2 regions of the Desemzia sp. C1 genome follow, and region 1 is predicted to be linked to the other one. Evidence: a T-box and tRNA genes for the amino acid it is inferred to sense, from the RefSeq annotation. Region 1 holds a T-box; the other holds one or more tRNA genes.
What was found. A T-box is a leader RNA that pairs with one kind of tRNA and senses whether it is charged. The one in region 1 lies ahead of ileS (isoleucine--tRNA ligase), so its partner is inferred to be a tRNA-Ile.

Region 1 (6,346 bases):
GAAACTTTTCAAGTCGAAAACAATGCACAAGAAAATAATGAGATGAAAAATAAACAAAAACCTCAGTTTCCAAACAGACAAGGAAGTAATCCGGCGATGAATACACGAAGAGAAGTTAAGAAAAACAATAATGTAGTTGCTTTGAGCCAAGTTCAACAACAAGGAAAAATCATCGTAGTTGAACCAAGAGTCTACTCGGAAGTAAAAGATATTGCAGATTTACTGTTGGCGAATCAATCTGTTATTTTGAACTTTAGCCGTATTGAAAAAAGCGAAGCCAAAAAAATAGTGGATTTTTTGATGGGAAGTATCTATGCCATTGAAGGAGACATGCAACGTGTTGGAAATGAAATTTTTCTTTGCACACCAAAAAATGTTGAAATCGATGGTGTGTTAGAACAAACCAACACCTTTGATGATCTTGAGATTTACTAAAAGAGAGGAAATACCATTCAGTGTTAAACTTACTATTTGTACTTCATGATGTATTATCTGCTGCTCTAGAAATTTATTCCGTATTACTGATTATTTATATACTGATGTCTTGGTTTCCGAATGCTTATCAATCTACTTTTGGGCAGTTGTTGGCTCGAATTTGCGAACCTTATTTGGAAATATTCCGCAGATTCATTCCGCCAATCGGTATGATCAGTATATCTGGAATAGTAGCGTTATTTGTATTGAATCTGGCAAGTTCAGGTTTAGATAGTATCTTCGTGTTCATTTATCGATTAATACTTTCATAAGGGGTAGGTCACAATGATTGAAAATGTTTACCAGCATTTCCGAAAAGATGAAATACCTTTTATTGATATGGTAATGGATTGGGTCAGAGAAGTTGAGGACCAATATACACCGGTACTGACAAATTTTTTAGATCCTCGCCAATACTATATATTGGAAACGATCATCGGTAAAAGCAGTGAAATCAAGTTGCATTCTTTTGGAGGATACGAATCCTCTGAGAGAAACCGAGCATTTATTTGTCCGACTTACTTTGAACCGAAACAAGAAGATTTCAATATCCGCTTGTATGAAGTAAAGTACCCAGCGAAGTTTGCCACCATGTCTCATGGGAAAATATTGGGTACTCTGCTTTCTACCGGTATGAAAAGGGAATATTTCGGAGATATTATTTCGGATGGAGAGAGATGGCAATTTTTTATTGACGACTCTATCGAGAACTATGTGGTCTCTCAAATCGATAAAATTGGGAGAGTCGCTGTTCGGTTAGAAGAAAGACGCTACACCGATATGATCGTTCCTAAAGATAGTTGGACGATCGTCCACGATACCGTTTCATCTATGCGTATTGATGTGCTTGTTTCAAGTGTTTTCAAGATTTCTAGACAACGTGCCAAACAAATGATAGAATCAGGGCATATTAAGGTCAATTGGACTGAAATGCAACGTCCGGATTTTGTGTTGGACTTATTAGATATTGTTTCAGTTCGCGGGTTTGGACGTTTCCAAATACAAGAAATTGAAGGAAAAAGCAAGAAAGACAAATGGAAACTTGAATTAGGCGTTTTATTTAAATAACAGACTAACAACTTTACTATTGGAGGTGTCAATAATGGTACTAACACCATTAGATATACATAATAAAGAATTTCCGGTCAAAATGCGTGGTTACGACCAAGATGAAGTAAATGATTATTTAGATCAAATCATCAAGGATTACGAAGCCATTTTAAAAGACAAAAAAGAATTGGAAAAGAACTTGAAATTTGCTGAAGAAAAAGTGGTTTATTACAATAATCTTCAAGAATCTTTGAATAAATCCATTATTGTTGCTCAAGAGGCTGCTGACCGTTTGAAAGAAAACTCTGATAAAGAAGCAGCTATCATCATACAAGAAGCTGAAAATAATGCAGATCGCTTATTGAACGACTCCGTTGAAAAAGCTCGTAGAATCACTGCTGAAACAGAAGAATTGAAAAAACAAAGCCGTGTATTCAAGCAACGTCTTCAATTGATGATCGAATCTCAATTGGAAATGGTAAAAAACAACGAATGGGATGAGCTGCTGAAAAGTGACGTAGAAGAAGTTATCGAAATTCCAACGGTTAAAGAATTTTTGAAAAAGACAGAAACTAATGAGAAACGGTTGCCAGTAGATGTCGAAAAAGCTATAATAACAGATGATGATTCTGAAAGAACGGAATCCATTGAAGTTCATTCTGAGACTGTTTCAGAAAAAACTTCGTCTGAAACAGATGAAGCGGACTACGAAGAAGGCAACATGCCTGCTGTAGAAATGCCTTTATAATCAACCAATTGAATAATGAATAGCGAAGATTGGAACAGAAAGCGACAGTAAGTATACTTTTCAGCGAGTTAGAGATAGTGTAAGTCTAACAAGTCCCTGCTGTCGTAAGATCCTCCATGAGTATTGATTCGAACTAGGAGTAGAATCAATCGTGTGATTGGCGTTAACAATTACTAGAGGAGAAAAGAGGGAACTCTTTTCTTGAACTATGGGTGGTACCACGAAGATTTCGTCCCTTTTGGGAGGAGGTCTTTTTTTTATGCTCCAAAAGTTAGGCAATGGTGTTGATCAAAGGAAACAAGGAAAAACAAAGAAGAGGGGAATTCTTACAATGAAAATGAAAGAAACATTGAATTTAGGAAATACTAAATTCAAAATGCGAGGAAACTTGCCAGTACGAGAAGTGGAATGGCAACAAGAGTGGAAAGATGCTGATGTATATGAAAAACGTCAAGAAAAAAACTCAGATAAACCAACTTTTATCTTGCATGATGGACCTCCATATGCAAACGGCGATATCCATATGGGTCACGCTTTAAACAAAATTACAAAAGATATCATCATCCGATCAAAAAGCATGAGCGGTTTCCGTTCTCCTTACGTTCCTGGATGGGATACACATGGACTGCCTATTGAACAAGCTGTTACAAACAGCGGTGTGAAACGGAAAGAAATGTCGGAAGCAGAATTCCGCAAGATTTGTGAGGAGTATGCTTGGAAACAAATCAACCAACAAAGAGAAGATTTTAAACGTCTTGGAGTAGCTGGTGATTGGGATAATCCTTATGTGACTCTAGATCCTAAATTTGAAGAACAACAAATTCGTTTATTCGGACAGATGGCGGAAAAAGGATACATCTATAAAGGTTTGAAACCTATTTACTGGTCACCATCTAGTGAATCTTCATTAGCTGAAGCTGAAATTGAATACCAAGATGTTAAATCACCAAGTATCTATGTTTCTTTCCCAGTTGTTGACGGAAAAGGAATTTTAAATGGTGACACATCATTCGTAATCTGGACAACTACACCTTGGACGATTCCAGCAAACTTGGCTATCGCTGTGAATGCAGATTATGTGTATTCTGTAGTTGAAGTTGATGGCAAAAAATATGTACTGGCTAAAGACTTAGTAAATGATGTAGCAGCCACATTAGGTTGGGAAAATGTTGAAACCGTATCTGAAGTGAACGGAAAAGACTTAGAATTGATGACAGCACAACATCCATTGTATGATCGTACATCTCTAGTAATTGTGGGAGATCACGTTACACTAGAAGCCGGTACTGGTTTAGTTCACACGGCTCCTGGACACGGGGAAGATGACTATATTGCAGGTCAAAAATACAAACTAGGTGTTCTTTCTCCTATTGATGATAAAGGATGTTTCACTGATGAAGCACCAGGCTTAGAAGGTGTTTTCTATGATACAGCCAACAAACAAATTACGGAATGGCTTGAAGAAAAAGGAAACTTGTTGAAAATGAGCTTCTTTACACATAGCTACCCTCATGACTGGAGAACAAAAAAACCAGTTATTTTTAGAGCAACACCTCAATGGTTTGCTTCAATCGATAAATTCCGTCAACAAATTTTAGATGCTATTGAAAATGATGTAACGTGGTTGCATCCATCAGGAAAACCAAGATTGTACAATATGGTTCGAGACCGCGGTGATTGGGTTATTTCACGTCAACGTGTATGGGGCGTGCCTCTGCCGATTTTCTACGCTGAAAATGGCGAACCGATTATTACTCCAGAAACCATTGATCATGTGGCTTCATTGGTGAGTGAGCATGGATCGAATGTATGGTTTGAACGGGAAGCAAAAGATTTGTTACCGGAAGGCTTTACGCATCCAGCTAGTCCAAATAATGAATTTACTAAAGAAACAGATATCATGGATGTATGGTTTGACTCAGGATCATCTCATGCAGGTGTATTGAAAACTCGTCCAGAGTTATCATTCCCAGCAGACATGTATCTAGAAGGCTCAGATCAATACCGAGGCTGGTTTAACTCTAGTTTGACAACCTCTGTGGCTGTTAACGAAGAAGCTCCTTACAGAAGCGTCCTTTCTCAAGGTTTTGTAATGGATGGAGAAGGCCGTAAGATGAGTAAGTCTATCGGAAATGTTATTGTTCCAAATAAAGTGATCAAACAAATGGGTGCAGATATTATTCGTTTGTGGGTTTCAAGCGTTGATTACGAATACGATGTGCGCGTCTCAGATGATATTTTGAAACAAGTATCTGAAGGTTACCGTAAAATACGTAACACGATGCGTTTCTTAATGGCTAATACATCTGATTTTGATCCTGCAGTCAATGCCGTTGCTTACGAAGAGTTGAATGCTTTAGACCAATATATGTTGATTCGTTTCAACCAAATCGTAGAAAAAATCAAACATTCTTATGAAACGTATGATTTCAAGGGGATTTACCAAACAGTAATGAACTTCTGTACAGTTGATTTGTCTCAATTCTATTTAGATATTGCTAAAGATATTGTTTACATCGACTTAGAAGATGGACACGATCGTCGTGCTATGCAAACAGTCTTTTATGATATCTTAGTGAAGATGACAAAATTATTGACACCAATCCTTCCGCATACTAGTGAAGAGATTTGGAAACTCCTTAAAGAAGATGAAGAATTTGCTCAATTGGCAGAATTACCTGAAGTAGAACGTTTCAACAATCAAGAAGAAGTGTTAAAAGATTGGAAAGCATTCATGAATGTGCGAGATGAAGTATTGAAAGCTTTGGAAGAAGCACGTAATGAAAAAATCATTGGTAAGTCATTTGAAGCAAAAGTAACTCTTTACCCAACAGCAGAAGTAAAAGAGTTGTTGAATAGTTTAGACGCAAATATTGGGCAATTATTGATCGTTTCTGATTTAGAAATTGCTGGTGATTACGAGTCAGCACCTGAATCAGCTCATAAATTTGCAGATGTAGCTGTTTCTATTGAACATGCACACGGAGAGACGTGTGAAAGATGCCGCATCGTCAGTGAAGAAGTGGGATCATTTGAGGAGGCTCCAACACTTTGTGGTCGTTGCTACCATATCGTGAAGGAACACTATCCAGAAGCGTTAATACCTGAAACAGAAGCAGAATAGACCAGTAAGCTCCATTAAACAGTTCAATCTGTTTGATGGAGCTTTTTTATTGAGTACGAAAGTGAAAAGAGGGCAATTAATTTGAGGTAGGTGGTGAATGAGAACTATTTTGATAGAACGTTTCCAAAGTAGTTGAAAACTCATAATCAATAAAAAGCTGTTGTTCGCTGTTAAAATGCAGATGATAGCCCTGTCAAGCGAAAGTTAAAATGTCCTAAAACCAAGGCTCACATTAATGCAAGCTTTTACTTCGCAAAAGCTTGCATTAATGTGACCGAATTTGTTAAAATTAGTCTTAAGCTGTTTGTTCAGCTTCGTACTCTTCGAGTGTTTTTCCGACACTGCGAAGATATCTTTTGAAAGATTCTAGTTTCCACGGGTGAGATTGTGGGGGAATATACTGGCGTCTTTCTTTTTTTTGCTCTGGAATCGGATCAAACTCTTGTGAGTAGTAGTCATGTTCTTTCAGTCTCCTTGTTGTGTATATTTTTTCAGCTATATTTACATAGATATCTCCGTTAAACGCTTCGATAACCAACACCTTTGATCTTCGCGTGAAGTAGTTGTATTTTGCAAGACTTTTCTACACAACAGGAGGTGCGGACATAATCTTGGACAACTATAAGTCAGGAGAATGTCCATGTACTCTTACGAAGAAAGAATGAAAGCTGTAAAACTTTACATCAAATACGAACACTCTTTGGCGTCAGTCATTCATGAATTAGGCTATCCTTCTTCAAAAGCTTTATACAAATGGTTTAAGGAATATGAAGAGAATGGTGATCTTTCTAAGACTTCAAAAAGAAAACGTGAATTTACGCAAGAAGAAAAGCAGTTTGCTGTTAATCACTATATCGAATACGGTCGCAATTATTCTAGAACTGTTCGCATGTTGGGTTATCCAGATAGAAACATTCTTAGCGATTGGTGTAAAGAACTTGCACCTGAAG
Region 2 (6,346 bases), 1.4 Mb from region 1:
GGATCAGAACGCCGCGGTGAATACGTTCCCGGGCCTTGTACACACCGCCCGTCACACCACGAGAGTTTGTAACACCCAAAGTCGGTGAGGTAACCTTCGGGAGCCAGCCGCCTAAGGTGGGACAGATAATTGGGGTGAAGTCGTAACAAGGTAGCCGTATCGGAAGGTGCGGCTGGATCACCTCCTTTCTAAGGATATAACGGAACTTTACACGGTTCGCTTTTACTTTGTTTAGTTTTGAGAGGTTTAGTCTCTCAGAACTTTGTTCTTTGAAAACTGGATATTGTCTAATAGAAACATTTAAGTAAGAAAACCGAGAAAACACCGCGTTTTAAATGAGTTTTTTTAATGTTCTTATCGTAAGATAAAACAAGTAATACCAATTTAGTAATGATAGGTTAAGTTACTAAGGGCGCACGGTGGATGCCTTGGCACTAGAAGCCGATGAAGGACGGGACGAACTCCGATATGCTTTGGGGAGCTGTAAGTAAGCTTTGATCCAGAGATTTCCGAATGGGGGAACCCAGCATCTTTAATAGGATGTTACTGCTGACTGAATACATAGGTCAGTAGAGGTAGACGCAGAGAACTGAAACATCTAAGTACCTGCAGGAAGAGAAAGAAAATTCGATTCCCTGAGTAGCGGCGAGCGAAACGGGAAGAGCCCAAACCAGAAAGCTTGCTTTCTGGGGTTGTAGGACTGAACACATAGAGTCATAAATGAACGTCGTAGAAGAAGCGTCCTGGAAAGGACTGCCGAAGAAGGTAAAAGCCCTGTATTCGAAACGACTTTCACTCTGATCAGTATCCTGAGTACGGCGGAACACGAGAAATTCCGTCGGAATCCGGGAGGACCATCTCCCAAGGCTAAATACTCTCTAGTGACCGATAGTGAACCAGTACCGTGAGGGAAAGGTGAAAAGAACCCCGGAAGGGGAGTGAAATAGCACCTGAAACCGTGTGCTTACAAATAGTTAGAGCCCGTTAATGGGTGATAGCGTGCCTTTTGTAGAATGAACCGGCGAGTTACGATTACATGCGAGGTTAAGTTGAATAGACGGAGCCGTAGCGAAAGCGAGTCTGAATAGGGCGAATGAGTATGTGGTCGTAGACCCGAAACCAAGTGATCTACCCATGTCCAGGTTGAAGGTGTGGTAAAACGCACTGGAGGACCGAACCCACGTACGTTGAAAAGTGCGGGGATGAGGTGTGGGTAGCGGAGAAATTCCAATCGAACTTGGAGATAGCTGGTTCTCTCCGAAATAGCTTTAGGGCTAGCCTCGGAATGTAGAATCATGGAGGTAGAGCAACTGTTTGAACTAGGGCCCCTTATCGGGGTACCGAATTCTGATAAACTCCGAATGCCATTGATTCATGTCCGGGAGTCAGACTGCGAGTGATAAGATCCGTAGTCGAAAGGGAAACAGCCCAGACCACCAGTTAAGGTCCCAAAGTTTATGTTAAGTGGAAAAGGATGTGGGGTTGCTTAGACAACTAGGATGTTGGCTTAGAAGCAGCCATCATTTAAAGAGTGCGTAATAGCTCACTAGTCGAGTGACCCTGCGCCGAAAATTTACCGGGGCTAAACATAACACCGAAACTGTGGATAGAACCATTGGTTCTATGGTAGGAGAGCGTTCTAAGGGCGTTGAAGCTAGATCGTGAGGACTAGTGGAGCGCTTAGAAGTGAGAATGCCGGTATGAGTAGCGAAAGACGGGTGAGAATCCCGTCCACCGAATGACTAAGGTTTCCTGGGGAAGGCTCGTCCTCCCAGGGTTAGTCGGGACCTAAGCTGAGGCCGAATGGCGTAGGCGATGGCCAACAGGTTGATATTCCTGTACCTGTTTGTTTTGTTTGAGCAATGGAGGGACACAGGAGGCTAAGAAATGCGTGCTGCTGGATATGCACGTCCAAGCAATGAGTCTTGAAGTGAGTGAAATGCTTGCTTCTCTAAGGATGAGTTGTGATGGGGAGGGAAATTAAGTACCGAAGTTTCTGATGTCACACTGTCAAGAAAAGCTTCTAGTGAGAAACAAACAGCCCGTACCGCAAACCGACACAGGTAGTCGAGGAGAGAATCCTAAGGTGTGCGAGAGAACTCTCGTTAAGGAACTCGGCAAAATGACCCCGTAACTTCGGGAGAAGGGGTGCTGACCATTGGTCAGCCGCAGTGAATAGGCCCAAGCGACTGTTTATCAAAAACACAGGTCTCTGCTAAATCGAAAGATGACGTATAGGGGCTGACGCCTGCCCGGTGCTGGAAGGTTAAGAGGATGGGTTAGCTTCGGCGAAGCTCAGAATTGAAGCCCCAGTAAACGGCGGCCGTAACTATAACGGTCCTAAGGTAGCGAAATTCCTTGTCGGGTAAGTTCCGACCCGCACGAAAGGCGTAACGATTTGGGCACTGTCTCAACGAGAGACTCGGTGAAATTATAGTACCTGTGAAGATGCAGGTTACCCGCGACAGGACGGAAAGACCCCATGGAGCTTTACTGCAGTTTGATATTGAGTGTCTGTACAGCTTGTACAGGATAGGTAGGAGCTATTGAAGCCAGGACGCCAGTCTTGGTGGAGGCATTGGTGGGATACTACCCTTGCTGTATGGCCACTCTAACCCTCGACCATGATCTGGTCGGGAGACAGTGTCAGACGGGCAGTTTGACTGGGGCGGTCGCCTCCTAAAATGTAACGGAGGCGCCCAAAGGTTCCCTCAGAATGGTTGGAAATCATTCGTAGAGTGTAAAGGCAGAAGGGAGCTTGACTGCGAGACCTACAAGTCGAGCAGGGACGAAAGTCGGGCTTAGTGATCCGGTGGTTCCGCATGGAAGGGCCATCGCTCAACGGATAAAAGCTACCCTGGGGATAACAGGCTTATCTCCCCCAAGAGTCCACATCGACGGGGAGGTTTGGCACCTCGATGTCGGCTCATCGCATCCTGGGGCTGTAGTCGGTCCCAAGGGTTGGGCTGTTCGCCCATTAAAGCGGTACGCGAGCTGGGTTCAGAACGTCGTGAGACAGTTCGGTCCCTATCCGTCGCGGGCGTAGGAAATTTGAGAGGAGCTGTCCTTAGTACGAGAGGACCGGGATGGACACACCGCTGGTGTACCAGTTGTTCTGCCAAGAGCATCGCTGGGTAGCTATGTGTGGAAGGGATAAACGCTGAAAGCATCTAAGCGTGAAGCCCCCCTCAAGATGAGATTTCCCATCACGTAAGTGAGTAAGACCCCTGAGAGATGATCAGGTAGATAGGTTGGAAGTGGAAGTCTAGTGATAGGCGGAGCGGACCAATACTAATCGGTCGAGGACTTAACCAAGATTTTAGGTGGATTCAACGGATCCGAACGAATGCGATATTAGACAAATCCAGTTTTGAGAGCGCAAGGTTCTCAATATGTGTGGTGATGATGGCAAGAAGGTCACACCTGTTCCCATGCCGAACACAGAAGTTAAGCTTCTTAGCGCCGAAGGTAGTGAGGGGTTTCCCCTTGTGAGACTAGGACGTTGCCACGCATAGTTTTTATTCCGCAATAGCTCAGTTGGTAGTAGCGCGTGACTGTTAATCACGATGTCGCAGGTTCGAGTCCTGCTTGCGGAGTCTTGATTAAGTATATCGTTAATCTAGAAAACTGCACTAATCATTAATGAATTAGTGATTAGTTATTTGTTGTGTTTTCATTATGGAGGTTTAGCTCAGTTGGGAGAGCATCTGCCTTACAAGCAGAGGGTCAGCGGTTCGAGCCCGTTAACCTCCACCATGAGTCATTAGCTCAGTTGGTAGAGCATCTGACTTTTAATCAGAGGGTCGCAGGTTCGAATCCTGCATGACTCATAAGTAGGTTAATTACTTACTTATGTTATTACATAAGCCGGCTTAGCTCAGTTGGTAGAGCATCTGATTTGTAATCAGAGGGTCGAGGGTTCAAATCCTTTAGCCGGCACCATTTGCGGAAATAGCTCAGTGGTAGAGCACCACCTTGCCAAGGTGGGGGTCGCGGGTTCGAACCCCGTTTTCCGCTTTCTAGTTTTGCTAGAAACAATAACTTGTTCATTAAAGCCGGGGTGGCGGAACAGGTAGACGCACAGGACTTAAAATCCTGCGGGTAGTGATATCCGTGCCGGTTCGATTCCGGCCCTCGGCACCATTTATTTTGTACCCATAGCTCAATTGGATAGAGTACTTGACTACGAATCAAGCGGTTGCAGGTTCGACTCCTGCTGGGTACATCTCTTTTATAGAGTGTTACAGAGTATACGGGAATTAGCTCAGCTTGGTAGAGCACTTGGTTTGGGACCAAGGGGTCGCAGGTTCGAATCCTGTATTCCCGATTTCTTTCTAGGGGCCTTAGCTCAGCTGGGAGAGCGCCTGCCTTGCACGCAGGAGGTCAGCGGTTCGATCCCGCTAGGCTCCATTGTAACAACCTTTCTTAATTTAATTATGGCGGTGTAGCTCAGATGGCTAGAGCGTCCGGTTCATACCCGGGAGGTCGTGGGTTCGATCCCCTCCGCCGCTACTTTTAATACTTACCTAAGTCATGGAGGATTACCCAAGTCCGGCTGAAGGGAACGGTCTTGAAAACCGTCAGGTGTGTAAAAGCACGCAAGGGTTCGAATCCCTTATCCTCCTTAACTCACTTTTTGTGGGTAGAAACATTTATATTATCGCGGGGTGGAGCAGTTGGCAGCTCGTCGGGCTCATAACCCGAAGGTCACAGGTTCAAGTCCTGTCCCCGCAATATATTGCTCTATAAGCAATAGAAAATAGCAACAAAGGTCTCGTGGTGTAGGGGTTAACATGTCTGCCTGTCACGCAGAAGATCGCGGGTTCGATTCCCGTCGAGACCGTTTATGCGGGTGTAGTTTAGTGGTAAAACCTCAGCCTTCCAAGCTGATGATGGGAGTTCGATTCTCCTCACCCGCTTTTTTTATGGGCCTATAGCTCAGCTGGTTAGAGCGCACGCCTGATAAGCGTGAGGTCGATGGTTCGAGTCCATTTAGGCCCATTGCATAAACATAAATTTAAGTAAACTTTTTCGTTGATTGGGGAAGTACTCAAGTGGCTGAAGAGGCGCCCCTGCTAAGGGTGTAGGTCGCTAACGCGGCGCGAGGGTTCAAATCCCTCCTTCTCCGTTTTATGTTCATTGTAATTTATTTATCATACTGGCCCGTTGGTCAAGCGGTTAAGACACCGCCCTTTCACGGCGGTAACACGGGTTCGAATCCCGTACGGGTCATTTATTTGCAACAACCTTATCTTTGGAGGTTTAGCTCAGTTGGGAGAGCATCTGCCTTACAAGCAGAGGGTCAGCGGTTCGAGCCCGTTAACCTCCATTGGTTCCAGAATACATAAACGAAAACTTCTAAGTTGGCTCGGTAGCTCAGTTGGTAGAGCACTTGATTGAAGCTCAAGGTGTCGGCGGTTCGATTCCGTCCCGAGCCATTGTTGGAGGGGTAGCGAAGTGGCTAAACGCGGCGGACTGTAAATCCGCTCCTTCGGGTTCGGCAGTTCGAATCTGCCCCCCTCCATTTTTTATTTTATTATGGCGATTGTGGTGAAGTGGTTAACACACCGGCTTGTGGCGCCGGCATTCGTGGGTTCGATCCCCATCAGTCGCCCCTTTAATGGGCTATAGCCAAGCGGTAAGGCAAGGGACTTTGACTCCCTCATGCGCTGGTTCGAATCCAGCTAGCCCAGTTTTTTAATATATTTTGGCGGTATAGCCAAGTGGTAAGGCAGAGGTCTGCAAAACCTTCATCACCGGTTCAAATCCGGTTACCGCCTTGTTTTATAAGTGATAAAATTTGTAGGCAAAACACATGCCGGCGTGGCGGAATTGGTAGACGCGCTGGACTCAAAATCCAGTGCCCGTTGAGGGCGTGCCGGTTCGATTCCGGCCGCCGGTATTAAACACAACGATAGACTTTAATACGTACTTCAAACTAACAACTTGTTCAGTTTGAAGTACGTATTTTTTTTACCTAAAATTAAATAAGTCTCCCCATAGAAAAAGAGGTTCTATAATAAATACGGTTGATGGATAATTTTTCCACCAACCGTATTTTTTCGTATGTAATGAAAAAAGAACGTATCTCCGATATAATTTAATCGCCAAACCAAATTAAAGGAGATACGTCCATATGCAACAGTTTATCGCAAATACACTGCAATTAAAAGACAAAAATATTTATTTTGATGGAGAAACCGTTGAAGAAAAGATGTATAAAGGTCGACGCTCGTTGTTTTATCATGCTCAGTTATCCTATATTCCAGAAAGATGTCCTGAATGTGGGACTAAAAACGAGCACTATTCTATTGTAAAAAATGGCACTAGAACATCGCGTCTAACG

Region 2: it has a tRNA-Ile gene. The T-box ahead of ileS (isoleucine--tRNA ligase) is inferred to sense a tRNA for this amino acid. The anticodon was not compared.

What each region holds. Positions count from the first base shown of each region.
Region 1 covers NZ_JAJIZP010000003.1:2,040,988-2,047,333, forward strand. The annotation lists gene LMF32_RS10335 (cell division protein SepF) at 1-435, shown strand, start outside; gene LMF32_RS10340 (YggT family protein) at 456-746, shown strand; gene LMF32_RS10345 (RNA-binding protein) at 760-1,542, shown strand; gene LMF32_RS10350 (DivIVA domain-containing protein) at 1,577-2,272, shown strand; T-box leader at 2,289-2,512, shown strand; gene ileS (isoleucine--tRNA ligase) at 2,604-5,396, shown strand; partial or broken gene LMF32_RS10360 (ISNCY family transposase) at 5,692-5,958, opposite strand; one part of gene LMF32_RS10365 (IS3 family transposase) at 6,037-6,346, shown strand, end outside.
Region 2 covers NZ_JAJIZP010000003.1:616,873-623,218, reverse strand. The annotation lists rRNA gene LMF32_RS03480 (16S ribosomal RNA) at 1-188, shown strand, start outside; rRNA gene LMF32_RS03475 (23S ribosomal RNA) at 397-3,315, shown strand; rRNA gene rrf (5S ribosomal RNA) at 3,396-3,511, shown strand; tRNA gene LMF32_RS03465 (tRNA-Asn) at 3,523-3,596, shown strand; tRNA gene LMF32_RS03460 (tRNA-Val) at 3,681-3,756, shown strand; tRNA gene LMF32_RS03455 (tRNA-Lys) at 3,758-3,830, shown strand; tRNA gene LMF32_RS03450 (tRNA-Thr) at 3,867-3,942, shown strand; tRNA gene LMF32_RS03445 (tRNA-Gly) at 3,946-4,017, shown strand; tRNA gene LMF32_RS03440 (tRNA-Leu) at 4,055-4,143, shown strand; tRNA gene LMF32_RS03435 (tRNA-Arg) at 4,152-4,225, shown strand; tRNA gene LMF32_RS03430 (tRNA-Pro) at 4,254-4,327, shown strand; tRNA gene LMF32_RS03425 (tRNA-Ala) at 4,338-4,410, shown strand; tRNA gene LMF32_RS03420 (tRNA-Met) at 4,439-4,512, shown strand; tRNA gene LMF32_RS03415 (tRNA-Ser) at 4,536-4,625, shown strand; tRNA gene LMF32_RS03410 (tRNA-Met) at 4,662-4,734, shown strand; tRNA gene LMF32_RS03405 (tRNA-Asp) at 4,771-4,843, shown strand; tRNA gene LMF32_RS03400 (tRNA-Gly) at 4,849-4,919, shown strand; tRNA gene LMF32_RS03395 (tRNA-Ile) at 4,928-5,001, shown strand; tRNA gene LMF32_RS03390 (tRNA-Ser) at 5,041-5,128, shown strand; tRNA gene LMF32_RS03385 (tRNA-Glu) at 5,161-5,232, shown strand; tRNA gene LMF32_RS03380 (tRNA-Val) at 5,257-5,329, shown strand; tRNA gene LMF32_RS03375 (tRNA-Phe) at 5,366-5,438, shown strand; tRNA gene LMF32_RS03370 (tRNA-Tyr) at 5,444-5,524, shown strand; tRNA gene LMF32_RS03365 (tRNA-His) at 5,542-5,614, shown strand; tRNA gene LMF32_RS03360 (tRNA-Gln) at 5,622-5,693, shown strand; tRNA gene LMF32_RS03355 (tRNA-Cys) at 5,710-5,780, shown strand; tRNA gene LMF32_RS03350 (tRNA-Leu) at 5,818-5,902, shown strand; gene LMF32_RS03345 (ISL3 family transposase) at 6,137-6,346, shown strand, end outside.